One region of the Geobacillus sp. E263 genome, then DNA from elsewhere that is predicted to be linked to it. Evidence: predicted binding sites of a transcription regulator. Region 1 holds the regulator's gene; the other holds the start of a gene.
The links. The regulator CtsR, encoded in region 1, represses protease genes until heat stress. The targets are predictions, from matches to a motif close to ATGGTCAATAAAGGTCAAACA.
Positions count from the first base shown of each region.

Region 1 (3,425 bases):
GAGCTTTACTGCAGCCTGATATGGAATTTTGGTATCGCTTGTACAGGATAGGTGGGAGCCTGAGAAGCCGGAGCGCCAGCTTCGGTGGAGGCGCCGGTGGGATACCACCCTGGCGGTATTGAAATTCTAACCCGCACCCCTGATCGGGGTGGGAGACAGTGTCAGGTGGGCAGTTTGACTGGGGCGGTCGCCTCCCAAAAGGTAACGGAGGCGCCCAAAGGTTCCCTCAGAATGGTTGGAAATCATTCGTAGAGTGCAAAGGCACAAGGGAGCTTGACTGCGAGACGGACAGGTCGAGCAGGGACGAAAGTCGGGCTTAGTGATCCGGTGGTTCCGTATGGAAGGGCCATCGCTCAACGGATAAAAGCTACCCCGGGGATAACAGGCTGATCTCCCCCAAGAGTCCACATCGACGGGGAGGTTTGGCACCTCGATGTCGGCTCATCGCATCCTGGGGCTGTAGTCGGTCCCAAGGGTTGGGCTGTTCGCCCATTAAAGCGGTACGCGAGCTGGGTTCAGAACGTCGTGAGACAGTTCGGTCCCTATCCGTCGCGGGCGCAGGAAATTTGAGAGGAGCTGTCCTTAGTACGAGAGGACCGGGATGGACGCACCGCTGGTGTACCAGTTGTCCCGCCAGGGGCACCGCTGGGTAGCTATGTGCGGAAGGGATAAGCGCTGAAAGCATCTAAGCGTGAAGCCCCCCTCAAGATGAGATTTCCCATCGCGTCAAGCGAGTAAGATCCCTCGAAGATGACGAGGTCGATAGGTCCGAGGTGGAAGCGTGGCGACACGTGGAGCTGACGGATACTAATCGATCGAGGACTTAACCAAAGCGAAAAGTGGAGGCGAGCGCTTAGCGCCAAAAGGAAAATGTTCTTCGCCCGTAGAGGTGCTTGCACCTCAAGGGAGAAGGTTATTTGGCGCAAGAGAGCTAGGCACCGGAGCTAGACAACGGAAAAGCGGAAGCCGCCTATGCAAAACGGCTTCTTCCAAACAGACGGTTATCTAGTTTTGAGGGAACGAAATCCCTCTTGACAAACGTGATGATTGGAATATAATAATAAATGTCCAATTGAGATAATTGCCTAGTGACAATAGCGGAGAGGAAACACCCGTTCCCATCCCGAACACGGAAGTTAAGCTCTCCAGCGCCGATGGTAGTTGGGGCCAGCGCCCCTGCAAGAGTAGGTCGTTGCTAGGCAATGTAAAAAGAAGCATGCCTTAATGAAAGGCATGCTTCTTTTTTTCTATATTTGCTTACCCTTTCCTTTTATTACCTAAAATCATGTTTCATTTTCGAAAAAAAAAGGAAATCATATGACTAGCCATTTTTGTGAGTGACCCTTGCATTTTTTTATAATAAACTATATAGTAGAAGTAAGGTCAAATATAGTCAAAGTCAACTTGGTTTGTAAGGAGGAGGTAGAGTGCCAAACATTTCTGATATTATTGAGCAATATTTAAAACAGGTATTAAATATGAGCGGTAAAGACATTGTGGAAATCAAAAGAAGTGAAATTGCTGATAAATTTCAATGTGTTCCCTCACAAATTAATTATGTTATTAATACAAGATTTACGCTAGAGCGAGGATATATTGTTGAGAGTAAGCGCGGTGGCGGTGGTTACATCCGCATTATGAAAGTGAAAACAAAAAGTAAAGCACAGTTAATTGATCAACTGTTAGAATTAATCCAGCATCGGATTAGTCAATCAAATGCGGAAGATATTATTGATCGTCTTGTCGAGGAAAAAGTAATTACCGAACGAGAAGCAAAGATTATGCTAAGCGTAATGGACCGTTCTGTATTATACATCGATTTGCCCCAGCGTGATGAATTGAGAGCACGCATGCTAAGAGCGATGTTGATATCGCTAAAATATAACTAGGGAGGGGATAAAGTTGATATGTCAGGAATGCAATCAAAGACCGGCAACAGTGCATTTTACGAAAATTATAAACGGCGAAAAAACCGAATTTCATCTTTGCGAACAATGCGCTCAAGAGAATAGTGATATGTTTATGTTTTACGGAAATGATGACTTTTCCTTTAATAATTTATTAGCTGGCCTGCTTAATTTTTCATCTCCAATGAAAGAAATGACGTCAAGCCCGTTCCAAAGCACCGATATTTTACAATGTGAGAAGTGTGCAATGACTTATCATCAGTTTACAAAAACAGGTCGTTTCGGCTGTTCAAACTGTTACCGCACATTTGCTAGATATTTACCACCAATATTAAAAAGACTCCATAGCGGAAATACAACCCATGCTGGAAAAATACCGAAACGAAAAGGTGGAACACTCCATCTGCGCAAGCAAATTGCTATGTTAAAACAAAAACTGCAAGAACTTGTGGCGAGAGAAGAATTTGAAAAGGCGGCAGAGGTTCGTGATCAAATTCGCTCTCTTGAATATCAGTTGCATCAACGTCGAGGGGGGGAGATGTAGTTATATGTCGTTTGAGAAGTTTTTTAATACGGCGGTCAGTTCTTGGATGAGTCAAGAGGGGCCTGATTCTGATATCGTGTTAAGCAGCCGTATCCGTTTAGCAAGAAACATTGTTGATTTTCAGTTTCCAACAGTATTTAACAATGAGGAAGCACAGCAAATTGTTTCATTGTTTGAGCAAACATTTGCTCATCGTTTTTACCCGTCTGTCGGTCGTTTTGAATTGTTAAAAATGTCAGAGCTTCAACCGATTGAAAAAAGGGTATTGGTAGAAAAGCATTTAATTAGCCCGCATTTGGCAGAAGATTCTCCTTTTGGGGCGTGCTTGCTTTCAGAAAATGAAGAAATAAGCATTATGATTAATGAAGAGGATCACATTCGTATTCAATGTTTATTTCCTGGTCTTCAATTAACAGAAGCGTTAAAAGTGGCTAATGAGCTTGATGATTGGATTGAGGAACATGTCAATTATGCGTTTGATGAAAAACTCGGATATTTAACAAGCTGTCCGACAAACGTTGGAACAGGGATGCGCGCTTCTGTTATGATGCATCTCCCGGCTCTCGTTTTAACACAGCAAATAAACCGCATTATTCCAGCAATCAACCAACTAGGATTAGTAGTACGCGGAACATATGGAGAAGGCAGTGAGGCGTTAGGTAACATTTTCCAAATTTCAAATCAAATTACATTAGGAAAGTCGGAAGAGGATATTGTGGAAGATTTGAAAAGCGTTGTTCAACAATTAATTGCCCAGGAAAGAATGGCGAGGGAGACATTAGTCAAAACTTTAAACATACAATTAGAAGACAGAGTATTCCGTTCTTATGGGATATTAGCAAATAGCCGTGTTATTGACTCGAAAGAAGCAGCGCAATGTTTGTCTGATGTACGTTTAGGAATTGACTTAGGATATATTAAAAATATTTCGCGCAATATTTTAAATGAGCTGATGATTTTAACTCAACCTGGAT
Region 1 is NZ_CP041632.1:3,377,040-3,380,464, reverse strand. It holds rRNA gene FNL97_RS17335 (23S ribosomal RNA) at 1-831, shown strand, start outside; rRNA gene rrf (5S ribosomal RNA) at 1,085-1,201, shown strand; gene FNL97_RS17325 (CtsR family transcriptional regulator) at 1,428-1,889, shown strand; gene mcsA (protein-arginine kinase activator protein McsA) at 1,903-2,451, shown strand; gene mcsB (protein-arginine kinase McsB) at 2,456-3,425, shown strand, end outside.

Region 2 (3,425 bases), 870 kb from region 1:
AAATCACAATGATATACACCCAGTAAAAAACGGCGAAAAACGAACGGATCACTTCCGCCATCGGAATATCGTAATTCATTGCATATGGAAACGATAAGAGCACAAAATGGCTGCTTAATAAAATGCCGGTAAGCAGCAACCCGCCAAGCACTGCGCCGCGCCGCACCATGCGCTCGTCTCCCGTCTCGCAAGCCAGCGGCACAAGCACAGGCTGCGCCATCGCCAAATTAAACGCCGCATACGAAAAAGGGGAAAGAAAGGCTTTTAATGAATAGTCTGCCGCTTCCAGTTTCGTTTCACACAATTCTCCCATGGTAATCAGCTTTCCAAACGCAATGGCGCTAAATAGCACCATCATCGGAACAATCAAGGCGTTTACTCCAAATAGCCCTTTTATATCGTACATCATAACTAACAGCGATAAACATAACGTCGCCACAATTCCGATCTGCCGCGGCAACCCGAGCTGTTCCTCAAACACCGCGCCTGCGCCGGCCATCATCACGGCGGTGACTCCGACAATCATCACCGTCATCATGATAGAAATAACCGGGCTCATTGCCCTGCCAAATAAATAGCGGTTAAACTGTTGATAAGAGGCGGCCTTCACTTTCCGTGCCATCACCATCATGCGCGCGCCGCCCCACGTAAACAAGATGCCGCTGATGATAATGCCAATCGTTCCGGACGTTCCGTATTGGGTAAAAAACTCGATAATTTCTTTTCCAGTAGCAAACCCCGCGCCGACGACAGTGCCGACATAAACGGCGGCGATTTGCCAAGCTCCTGACCACTTTCCAGCCACTTCTGCCATCTCCCTCTCCTTGTCCACTATTCACTCCCATATATATGCCGACATAGTTCAATAAAGACGAGATGGCAGTAAAAAAGATGCCGCTATAGGGCATCCCTTCATTGCACCGTAATTTGCTCTACTTGATGTTCGTGAAGTTGTTCCGTTTCTACATGAATTTTTACAGAATATGTCCCTTTTTCTTGAAACGACGTTGCTGCTTCGTATTGGCCTGCTTGTTTTTCGCTTGCTTCGATAAACAGGTGCTTTCCGTTATCTTTCCACACTTCCAAACGAACGGTAGCGCCTGCAAGCGGCTTGCCATCATGAGTAATATGTACCGTTAAATGCGCTTCTTTATTTACGGAAAATTGTTTTTCATGAAGCATCATCATGACATCGGCATGATGGTGTTCATCACCGTGATGTTCCTCTGCATGATTTTGCGGCTGATCGCTCGGTGTGCCAACAACGATATCTTTTTTCGGCATATTATGCATATTTCGTGCTGTCACGTGGCTAATGACCGAATACGTCCCCGGCTCGGTAAACGTCTTTTTCACAGAATATTTGCCATCACCATCATTTTTGGCAGTTAACATCTCGCGCTTCTCGCTTCCATGTTTCCACACTTCAAACTTCACTTCATCCGCATCATTCACTTTTTCCCCGCCGTATGTCACGATACAAGAAAGTGTCGTTTCCTTATTTAATTCAATATGATCCGGTGTCTGAAGTTGAACTTCAAGCATTGCCGGTTTTTCCTCTTGCTTTTCTTGATTGCAAGCCGAACATAAAAATATGAGCATCAATGCCAAAAACGTATAAACTCTTTTCATCCCTTTTCATCTCCCTCACTAAACTTTTTCTGTCCCAACTATATCATAAGTTTGCCACATGCTATACCATTGTTCACCGCTTTTCCAAAAACATTTCACGGTTACAACAAATTTTTTTGTAAAAAACTCTTGAAAGTCAAAGATAGTCAAAGTATAATAATATCAGAAAGTCAAAGATAGTCAAAGTCAAAAGAGCGAAAAAGGAGGTTATGCCTCATGCTTTGTCAAGTATGCCATCAAAACGAAGCGACGGTATTTGTCAATTTACAATTTAATCATGAGAAAAAGCAAATGCACCTTTGCCACGAATGTTATGAAAAACAAAAACAAGAGCTGACTATTCCGATCAATTTCGGTTTCGATAATTTCTCGTCATTCCCATTTGATGATTTCTTTATGAACGGATTTTCGCCAATTTCGGAAATGGATACGCCATCAGCAAATATGGCACAACCATCCAAATGGAACAGAAACGGTAAAAGAGGCGGCGGTTTCTTAGACCAATTTGGCCGCAACTTAACACAGCTTGCGAAAGCCGGTCTGATTGACCCAGTCATCGGACGCGATAAAGAAATTGAACGCGTCATTGAAATTTTAAACCGCCGCAATAAAAACAACCCGGTATTAATCGGGGAACCAGGTGTCGGTAAAACAGCGATTGTCGAAGGACTCGCCTTGAAAATCGCTGAAGGGCAAGTTCCGGAAAAACTATTAAACAAAGAAGTATATTTGCTTGACGTCGCATCGCTTGTTGCGAATACAGGCATTCGCGGTCAATTCGAAGAGCGGATGAAACGGCTCATCGCTGAATTGCAGCGCCGGAAAAACGTCATTCTCTTCATCGATGAAATTCACTTGCTCGTCGGCGCCGGTTCGGCGGAAGGTTCGATGGACGCGGGCAACATTTTAAAACCAGCGCTCGCGCGTGGAGAATTGCAAGTCGTCGGTGCCACAACGTTGAAAGAATATCGCCAAATTGAAAAAGACGCTGCGCTTGAACGCCGTTTCCAACCAGTTATCGTGCATGAACCAACGGTCGAAGAAGCGATTACGATTTTAAAAGGGATTCAGCCGAAATACGAGCAATTCCATCATGTGAAATATACGGACGAAGCGATTGAAGCGTGCGTCAAATTGTCGCACCGTTACATTCAAGACCGCTTCTTGCCGGACAAAGCGATCGACTTGTTAGACGAAGCCGGCTCCAAAGCGAACTTGCGCCTCGGTCCGACAGATGAAAAACAAATTCAAGAACGCCTTGCGCAAATCGCCAAAGAAAAAGCAAAAGCAGTGAAAGAAGAAAATTTCGAACTGGCAGCGAAATTGCGCAGCGAAGAGTTGAAATTGGAAAAACAATTGCAAAACGGCGTAAACCAAGAACGCCCAGTTGTCGATGTTGCTGATATCCAACGCATCATCGAAGAGAAAACAGGCATTCCTGTCGGCAAACTGCAGGCCGATGAAAAAGAAAAAATGAAACATTTAGAAGAAAACTTAGCGAAAAAAGTCATCGGCCAAGAAGAAGCGGTCAAAAAAGTCGCCAAAGCGATCCGCCGCAGCCGCGCGGGATTAAAAGCAAAACACCGCCCAATCGGTTCGTTCTTATTCGTTGGTCCGACTGGCGTCGGAAAAACAGAGCTGGCGAAAACGTTGGCAGAAGAGCTATTCGGCTCAAAAGACGCAATGATTCGCCTCGACATGAGCGAATACATGGAAAAACATTCGGTATCGAAATTAATCGGTTCGCCTCCTGGCTATGTCGGTCACGAAGAAGCCGGCCAGCTTACAGAAAA
Region 2 is NZ_CP041632.1:2,502,596-2,506,020, forward strand. It holds gene FNL97_RS12845 (YkvI family membrane protein) at 1-814, opposite strand, end outside; gene FNL97_RS12850 (FixH family protein) at 913-1,632, opposite strand; gene FNL97_RS12855 (ATP-dependent Clp protease ATP-binding subunit) at 1,849-3,425, shown strand, end outside.
Region 2: FNL97_RS12855 (ATP-dependent Clp protease ATP-binding subunit) is a predicted target of CtsR. The motif match lies at 1,765-1,785, and genes of this name have one in related genera.